DNA from 3 places in the Anaerosalibacter massiliensis genome. Region 2 is predicted to be linked to each of the others. Evidence: a T-box and tRNA genes for the amino acid it is inferred to sense, from the RefSeq annotation. Region 2 holds a T-box; the other regions hold tRNA genes.
What was found. The T-box of region 2 lies ahead of NSA23_RS15910 (proline--tRNA ligase). A T-box ahead of a tRNA ligase gene usually reads a tRNA of that ligase, here a tRNA-Pro.

Region 1 (3,289 bases), on a different contig from region 2:
AAACTCTGTTGTAAATTTAATGCTTAGAGATAAAAAGCATGAGATGGAGGATATCGCAAAAATATTGAATAATGAATGGTAAGACATACTTTCTAGTATGTCTTTTTTAATGGTTATCATATTTCTAAAATTAAGACATATATATATAATGTTAAGGAGCGATTCTTTATAGATAAAATATGTTTTAAAGGAGGGAATAAAATGGAGAAGTTTGATATATACAAAGATATTAGTGAGAGGACTGATGGAGATATTTATGTAGGAGTTGTAGGACCAGTTAGAACAGGAAAATCAACTTTTATAAAACGTTTTATGGAATTATTAGTACTACCTAATATTGAAAATAGGTATAAAAAAGAACGAGCTAAAGATGAACTGCCCTTAAGCGGTTCAGGAAAAACTATTATGACAACAGAACCAAAATTTGTTCCTAATGAAGCTATAGAACTAACTTTAAAAGATAATGTTAGATTTAAAGTTAGAATGGTAGACTGTGTAGGATATTTAGTAAAAGGTGCTCTTGGACATGAAGAAGATAGTATTCCAAGAATGGTTACTACTCCTTGGTATGAAAAAGAAATACCTTTTGAAGAAGCAGCAGAAATAGGTACTAAAAAGGTTATAACTGATCACTCAACAATAGGGATTGTTTTAACTACTGATGGTTCAATAACTGATATAGATAGATCTAATTACATAAAGGCAGAAGAAAGAGTTATAAATGAACTAAAAGAATTAGAAAAGCCATTCATTATATTGTTAAATTCAAAACATCCAAATTTAGATAGTACTATTGCATTAAGAGAAAGTTTAGAAGAGAAATATGAAGTAGCTGTAATAGCTGTAGATTGTTTGAATATGGAAACTAATGATATTGAGAAAATATTTGAAAAAATATTATTTGAGTTTCCAGTGAAAGAAATAAACATAAACTTACCAGGTTGGATGGAAGGTTTGGGCAGAGATCATTGGATAAAATCTAGTATTTTAGATTCTTTAAAAGAATCTATACAGACATTACAAAAATTAAGTGAAGTTAGTTCTTCTATAGAGAGCCTAAATGAATTGGATATAATAGAAAAAACTAAAATAAATGAAATAAAATTAGGAGAGGGTATTGCAGATATAGATATAATATTAGAAGATAATCTTTTTTATAATGTATTAGAAGACATGACAGGTTATACTATTGAAGGGGATTATCAGCTTTTAGGTCTTATATCTAAATTATCAGAAGCAAAATATGAATACAGTAAGATAGAAGCTGCATTAAATGATGCAAAAGAAATTGGATATGGATTAGTAAATCCAGGATTAGAAGAATTAGAATTAGCAGAACCTGAGATATATAAACAAGGTAATAGATTTGGTGTGAAGCTTCGTGCTAAGGCGCCATCGCTGCATTTAATAAGGGCTGATATAACAACAGAAGTTTCTCCACTTATAGGAACAGAAAAACAAAGTGAAGAATTAGTAAAATATTTCATAGATGAGTTTGAAGAAAACCCATCAAAAATTTGGCAGTCTAATTTATTTGGAAAATCTCTATATGATTTAGTAAATGAACAACTTCAAGTAAAGTTGAATACTATGCCAGAAGATGCGAGAGCTAAAATGAGAAGAACTTTAGAAAGAATAATAAATGATGGTAGCGGTGCGCTCATCTGTATTATAATATAATAAAAATGAATGGAAATATTTAAGCACATTAAAATAAATTTATTTTAATGTGCTTTTGTCGTGTGATGAATTAAAAATAAATATAATTGAGAAAAGCTTACTAAATTTAATACTAACTATTTAAAAGATAAAATTTGCATTTTCCTTAAAAATAGTATATACTATAGTAGTCGTAATGGAAGTCGGGATGTGGCGCAGCTTGGTAGCGCACAAGTCTGGGGGACTTGGGGTCGCTGGTTCAAGTCCAGTCATCCCGACCATTTTTATTTTCTCTGTAAATAAGTTTATAACTAGCATACATCTATTTGATAGTCTTAATGTTTTGTAATTTCGTGCCACTTTTACTTTTCCTTTCATTTTTTCTATTATGTTATTAATTTTATCAGTGGCTTTTTCCTGTATGGATTCTAAAATATGGAAATAAGTATCTAATGTTATTGAAGTACTAAAATGGCCTAATTTTTTATTTGCTACTTTAGTAGGTGTTTTAGATTTTAGCATTAGAGTAGATTAGTATGCCTCATATCATGAAATCTTATCTACTTTTCTTAATTATATTATCAAAATCTTCAGAAAATATAGGAGGACTTATTAACAATTTTATTTTTATATGTAGAAATCTATGTTTATAATATGTTTAAGTAATTATTTAATTATGATATACTTATACTAATAATAAATAGCAAAACATAATATGGGGGTAATAATATTTTGTTAAGATTTATTGAAAATATTTTATTAATATTATTTATTGTAAGTATAACAGGATATATACTTTCAGTATTAAAAGAGAAGATTTATTTGAAGAATAATATGATAGTTATAAATAAAAAATCAGTAACTCAAAAGCATATAGATGAAGCAGATATGAAAGAATTTATATTTGATGGGCATAGGGTTAAATCAGGTGATGAAATTAAAGTTATTTTAAAGGGCAATAAAATAATTCATGGTATTTTAATAGGGGCAAAAAGGCAAGAAAGAGCCATCCTTATGGTAACTCATAGTGATGAAATTAAAAAATTTTGTATTGACAATGTAAAAAAATTTAGGATAATTAGTAAGTATGGAAAGTTTTTTTAAAAAATAGGACTTTAGACCTAGGACTTTTTTTAAAAAAATAGAAGGAAAAAACAAATATATAGAGAAAGTGTAATTATTACCTATTTGTAAAAAAAGGATGGTTATTTATGTCTAGAGAAGAAAGAGATAAGAAACGAAGTAAGAGAAAAAAGATTAGGGCTTTTTTCATAGCTTTTATATTTATATACTTGATTTTTAGGAGCGTGCCTGCATTGCATGCTTCAACACTGAAAACAGCTATCGTAGAAGAAGGTACTGTAGAAGATAAAGTTGAATTAAAAGCTATAGTAGTTAAAAATGAGAAAGTATATACTTCTAAAGGAGAGGGAAAGGTTAAGCTTTACAAAAAAGAAGGTGAAAGAGTAAAGGTTGGAACAGAAATTGCTCAGGTTTCTTTGCTGGACAAAGATGCATCTTTAAAAAATGAATTAGAGGAAATAAATAGAAAGATTGAAAGTGTTGAAAAGATACAAAAAGAAAGAGAAACAGTGAAATCTGATAAGGATAAAGCCAATAAAAATTCCAA
Region 2 (3,289 bases):
ATATTTTTCAATTCATTATATAATTTTTCTCCTAATTTAATTTGTTCTTCTTTCTTTATATTAATAACTGTAATAATAGCATGATATGGTGCTACTACTAATGGCCACACTATTCCTTTATCATCATGATATTGTTCTACTATAGCAGCCATACTTCTAGACACGCCTATGCCATAGGAGCCCATTACAAAATGTTTTTCCTTCCCATCTTCATCTAAATAAGTAGCATCTAAACTTTCACTATATTTAGTGCCTAACTGGAATATATTTCCTACTTCTATTCCTCTTTCCATTTTTAAAGGACTACCACATTTTGGACAAACATCTCCTTCTTTAATTAACAATAAATCTTCAACTACTTCCCCTGTGAAATCTCTCCCATAGTTCACGTTCCTTATATGATAATCTGTTTCATTAGCTCCTACAATGAAATTGTTCATCTTTGTTACCCTTGCATCAACTAAAAGTTTTACTCCTTCTTTAAGGCCTATAGGCCCTATAGAGCCTGGTTCTGCACCTGTTGCTTCTCTAATTACTTCATCATCTGCACTTTCTAGTTCATGTGTTCCTATTTTTAGATAGTTACAAAGTTTTACTTCATTAAGCTCTCTATCTCCAGGTACTAATGCAATAATCACTTCATTATTTACTTTATATATTACTGATTTGGCCAATTTATCTTTTTCTACATTAAGAAAATTAGATAATTCTTCAATCGTCTTTATACCCGGAGTATGAATTTTTTCTCTTTCAAGCTCTTCTTCCTCTGAATTTTCTATATTGTAAACTACTGTAGCTTTTTCATCTGTAGCAGCATAGTTACAATCATCACAATATGCAACTAAACTTTCTCCTGTCTCCGATACTGCCATAAATTCATGGGATCTTCTGCCTCCCATAGTTCCTGAATCTCCTTCAACAACTCTAAATTTAAGTTTTAATCTTTCAAATACCTTTTCATATGCATCCCACATAATCTTATAAGCTTCTTCTAATCCATCTAAATCTTTATCATAACTATATGCATCTTTCATAATAAACTCTCTACTTCTAATAAGTCCAAATCTTGGCCTTTTTTCATCTCTATATTTAGTTTGAATTTGATAAATGCTCAATGGAAGTTGTTTATAAGATTTTATTTCATCTTTGATAAGATTTGTAAAATATTCTTCATGAGTTGGTCCTAAACAAAACTCTCTTTCATGTCTATCATGTAATTTAAACATCTCTGGTCCAAAATCATCCCATCTACCACTAGCTTGCCAAAGTTCTTTTGGCTGTATAGCGGACATTAAAAGTTCTTGGGAACCAGAACTATCCATTTCCTCCCTAACTATTTGTTCTATTTTCCTTATAACTCTATATCCAAGAGGTAGGTATGAATATACCCCTGATACTAATTTTCTCATCATCCCAGCTCTAACTAATAACTGATGACTAGGAATTTCTGCTTCAGTTGGAACTTCCCTTAATGTTGGTAAATATAATTTTGACATCTTCATTATTTTTTCCTCCTTATTTTTATATGGCTATAACATAATTAGTTTTGAATATAAAAAACCTTCATCTCAAATATAGAGACGAAGGTTTAAGTTCGCGATACCACTCTAATAGATTTATAAATATTATAAATCCACTCAAAAGCTATAACGATGCCACCGTCTAGACCTAATACATTTCAGCCTAGAAGCTCAGGAACGGGTTCAATATTCATTGGGTCAGAAGTTTTTCACCACATGAACTTCCTCTCTAAGACCGTTAATATCTACTATTTTCCTTCAATGCGTATATATTTTATTAAAATAATACTAGAAAAAAACTATTATGTCAAATATTAATTTCTGAATATAACTGTTTCTTTTTCAAACATTTTTACAGTTATTGTTAAAAACAAAGCTATATACAATAGATTCCATCCCGTAGTTATCAATATATGTTTCATATCATATACAGATACTATGACTTCCTTAATAACTCCTATAGTATTTATTATAGGTATATGAAAATAATGTCTAGGTATGGCTCTACCATCTACAAACATAGTCAGATAAGCAGGTACCATAAGTACAATACTTACAGGACTTAAATAAGTTTGAGCTTCTTTGAAGTTTCTAGCATAAAAACTAATTGCAAGTTCAATACTTGAGAATGCTAAAGCCATTTCTAAACAAACTAAGGTTATTATACCAATAGCTTTTATAGAAAGTGTAGTCCCCTCTCCTAGAAAATCTGGATTTATCTTTGTAGCAATTAAAAATCCTATTAAAGAAGCTATAGTAGCAATTACCCCTGCCACAACTACTGCAAAATATTTTCCCATGAGTATAGACATTCTACTAGACTTTGTAGTCAAAAGAGGTTCTAAGGTTTGTCTTTCTTTTTCTCCTGCACCTAAATCAGTAGCGGCTGGAATACCTCCTACAGCTGACCATATAGTTAGCATAAAGGGAAGCATCATAGAGAAAATCATTAGTCCTGTTCCCCCCTCTTTAGATACAGAAGAATATTTAATATCTATAGGTTCTAGTATCTGTGGATTGACTCCTGCATTTTCCAATCTTTTAGCTACAATATATCCAGTATAACCTGAAATAATTTGTTCTACCCTTGATTTACCTATTTCAGATTTTTGACTAGCATCATCATAAATTAATTCTATTCTAGGTTTTTCACCTTGCTGAATTTTTTCATCAAAATTTTCTCCAATTTTTACTATGACTTTTATATCTAGCTTGTCTAAAGCTTTTTCAGCATCTTCAGTTTTTACAATATTTATATCCTTATGATTTAAAAGAAAAGATTCAAGTTCATTTTTTTCTTCACTTAAGATAGCAATTTGTACAGGTTCTTTACTTTCCTTTTCAATATCCGAACTCCCAATACCAAAAACAAATGCTATTAAAGGGAATATTATTATTGGAATTATTATACTTGAAAAAATAGTCTTTTTATCCCTAAATGTATCTATTATTTCTTTTTTGAAAACTACTCTAGTAAATTTATTCATTTTTTTCACCTACTAAAGAAACAAATATTTCTTCTAAATTTTCTTCTCCATACTTCACCTTTAATCCTTCTAATGAAGAAATTTCTACCATCTTTCCTTTATGAATTATTCCTACCTCATCACATAATTTTTCTACTTCATTCATAGAATGGCTAGAAAATATAATAGTTTTTCCTTCATTTCTCAATTCCTTTATAAATTCATGTACTACTCTAATAGCTGTTACATCAAGACCTGATGTAGGTTCATCAAAAAACATTATAGATGGACTATGGATTATAC
Region 3 (3,289 bases), on a different contig from region 2:
AGTAGTAGATGAAATGGTAAAAATGATTACTGCTCAAAGGGCTTATGAGATAAATTCTAAAACTATACAAACTTCCGATGAAATGCTTCAATTGATTGGAAATCTTAAAAGATAATTAGAGAAATAACGGGGTGAAGATATGGAGATATTTCCCAATAGTTTTATAATGCAAAAGACTACAGATGAGGATATTCTTCAAAAGAGAATTCAAAATGCTAGTGAAGATAAAAAGGATAAAGAGCTAATGGATGTATGCAAGGAGTTTGAGGCCGTTTTTATTCATATGATGCTGAAAGAAATGAGAAAGACTATTCCAGACAATGGACTTATAGAAAAAAGTACAGCTACTAAAATATTTGAAGATATGTTTGATGAAGAGATGGCTAAAAAAATGTCTGATAGTGAAGAAGATGGGATAGGAATAGCTAAGATTCTCTATGATGATTTTAAAAATAAAAATGTAGTTAAGATATAATAAATATATTAATATATTGTAAAAAAAGTAGTGGGGTTTCCACTACTTTTTTAGCTAAACCAAAGTCTAAGCCCTTTTTCATTATTTAGAGCTGTAAGTATCCTATTTCTAGCATCAGGAACCTCTTTATAGATTTTATGTACTAATTTGTTCATATCTTCTCTTTTGGTTTTTTTGTCAGCTGGACAAGGATTGTTTACTATAGGAATATTATTTTTTTCTATAGAATTTTTTATATCCTGTTCTGATACATATAATAGTGGACGTATAATATATATTTTTTTTCTATCTAAATAGGTTAAAGGAGGAAGAGTATTTATTCTTCCTTCATATAATAAACTTAAGAAAAACGTATCTATAGCATCATCACCATGATGGCCTAATGCTAGTTTATTAAATCCTCTATCTTTTAAAGAGTTGTGAATAGCTCCTCTCCGCATATTTGCGCATAGAGAGCAGGGATTTTTTTCTTTTCTTGTATCAAATACTATATTTTTAATATTAGTTTTTTTCAAATTGAAAGGTACTCCTATACTTTCACAATAGCTTTCAATGGCCTTTGTTTCAAAGCCTTCAAAACCTAAATCAACTGTAAAAGCTTCCAATTCAAATTTCTCTGGACTAAATCTTTGATAAAGTTTCAATGCATATAAAAGAAGCATACTATCTTTTCCTCCAGATACACCAACTCCGATTTTATCACCATCATCTATCAAATTAAAATCTTCTATAGCTTTTCTCATAGGTCCCAAAATTTTTTTCATTATATCAACCTTTCTTATAGAAAGTAAGTAAAAACATATCAAAATATATTATACTATTGTAGTCCATATATTTCACTATTTATTTTTCTAAATTTGTATGCTTTTTTAGTTTATGCCAAGCCACGGATTTTGGGTTATTGGCTTTCCTTCCGAAAAAGCTTTGAAGAAAATAGGACTTAATTTTTCATAAAATTCTAACGTAAATAATGGGTTTTTGCTAAATTGATTGAAAATCAATTTCACAGGTTTTATGAAAAAATTCGTCTCTATTTTCTAATCAAAGTCTTTTTAGTCAGTTAAATCCAATAACCTAAAATTCTTAATTACGCTAATTCTTTAAACCAAAAACTCTAACTTTGAAACTTTTAGCTGTATTTTTTCAAATAATACAATCTTTAAGCAAATAGAAATAAAAAATGAGCGACTAAAAAAAGTTTTGCTATGAAATAATCCGACTCAAAAATAAAATGCGTTAAAAATTTTTCACTGTTTCAGCCAAGTGAGTTTGAAAATATTTAGCATTTTATTTTTTGGTAGGATACTATTTCATCAAAACTTTTTTTGGAGCGAATTTTTATTTGTATTTGCTGGAGCTGGTACAAGGTTAAAAGAAAGTATAAGCTAAAATAAATTGAACCGGTTATTGATAATATATAAAATAGTATATAATAAAAAATAAAATAGGGTATAAAAAAAGAAGGATTGAATTTTCAATCCTTCTTTTTTACAAATGGTCGGGGTGGAGGGATTCGAACCCCCGGCCCCATGGTCCCAAACCACGTGCGCTACCAAACTGCGCCACACCCCGTAATTCCGACGACTATTTTATTATAGGAGATTTTAGATTATAATGCAATGCATAAAAAACAGCTAAAAGTTAAAATATAGCTATATATCTATTGATATCTCGTCAAATTTAATTATATCTAACTATTTCAAACTATTTTGTTTTTTGTAAAGGAATTTATTATAATGGGTAGAATATATTAAACTAGTAGTAGTGAGGGGGATTATATGTTGGATATATTAGAAACGATAAAGGATGAAATAACTGTAATATTAGTTGCTGCCATGCCTCTTGTAGAACTTAGGGGGGCTATTCCATTAGGTATCTCCTTGGGTTTTACACCATTAGAAAGTTTTATTTTAAGTATTATAGGTAATATAATTCCTATACCTTTCCTATTGAAACTTTTAGGACCAATAATGAATTATTTAGAAAAAACTGCTCTTTTTTCTGAATTAATAAAATGGGTTAAGAAAAGAACTCTTAAAAGAAGTAGAGAAAAAATACAGAAATATAGTTTATTAGGACTTTTTATATTAGTTGCTATACCAATTCCAACTACAGGAGCTTGGACTGGATGTATAGCTGCAACATTACTTAAAATAGATTTTAATAAAGCTTTAGCTGCTATTATAGGAGGAGTAATTACTTCAGGAATTATAGTATTTAGTCTAAGTTATAAGGTTATATCAGTTTTTTAGTCAATTGACTAAAAATTTTTAGTGTGATACAATTAAATAAATGAATACAAAATCTTGATACCTTATCAAGAGTGGTGGAGGGAATGGGCCCTATGAAACCCGGCAACCTGTAACTAAGTATAAAAGCTTACGACGGTGCTAAATCCCACAGAATTAAATTCTGAAAGATGAGGTGACAGTTTGTCTGCCTTTTCCTTTGGGAAGGGCTTATTTATTTTTTAGAATAAATTAAGCTATTATGCTAAATTTAAGGAGGTACTCTTATGAAAAAGTGGTTATTTACATCAGAGTCAGTAACAGAAGGTCATCCAGATAAAGTTTGTGATCAAATTTCTGATGCCATATTAGATGCTATTTTGGCAGAAGATCCTAATGCTAGAGTAGCCTGTGAAACTTCTGTTACTACTGGACTAGTATTAGTTTCAGGGGAAATTACTACAAATTGTTATGTGGATATACCTAAAGTTGTTAGGAAAACTATAAAAGAAATAGGATATACAAGAGCAAAATTTGGTTTTGATGCTGATACTTGTGCGGTACTAACATCTATAAATGAACAATC

Region 1: it encodes a tRNA-Pro, which carries the amino acid that the T-box ahead of NSA23_RS15910 (proline--tRNA ligase) is inferred to sense. The anticodon was not compared.
Region 3: it encodes a tRNA-Pro, which carries the amino acid that the T-box ahead of NSA23_RS15910 (proline--tRNA ligase) is inferred to sense. The anticodon was not compared.

The regions. Positions count from the first base shown of each region.
Region 1 is NZ_JANJZL010000001.1:44,008-47,296, forward strand. It holds gene NSA23_RS00310 (NAD(P)H-dependent glycerol-3-phosphate dehydrogenase) at 1-82, shown strand, start outside; gene spoIVA (stage IV sporulation protein A) at 202-1,680, shown strand; tRNA gene NSA23_RS00320 (tRNA-Pro) at 1,864-1,940, shown strand; gene NSA23_RS00325 (hypothetical protein) at 2,392-2,763, shown strand; gene NSA23_RS00330 (biotin/lipoyl attachment domain-containing protein) at 2,871-3,289, shown strand, end outside.
Region 2 is NZ_JANJZL010000021.1:12,363-15,651, forward strand. It holds gene NSA23_RS15910 (proline--tRNA ligase) at 1-1,502, opposite strand, end outside; T-box leader at 1,574-1,791, opposite strand; gene NSA23_RS15915 (ABC transporter permease) at 1,835-3,007, opposite strand; gene NSA23_RS15920 (ABC transporter ATP-binding protein) at 3,000-3,289, opposite strand, start outside.
Region 3 is NZ_JANJZL010000008.1:45,003-48,291, forward strand. It holds gene flgG (flagellar basal-body rod protein FlgG) at 1-115, shown strand, start outside; gene NSA23_RS11410 (rod-binding protein) at 140-475, shown strand; gene NSA23_RS11415 (tRNA lysidine(34) synthetase) at 526-1,239, opposite strand; tRNA gene NSA23_RS11420 (tRNA-Pro) at 1,971-2,047, opposite strand; gene NSA23_RS11425 (COG2426 family protein) at 2,254-2,727, shown strand; SAM riboswitch class I at 2,787-2,901, shown strand; gene metK (methionine adenosyltransferase) at 2,991-3,289, shown strand, end outside.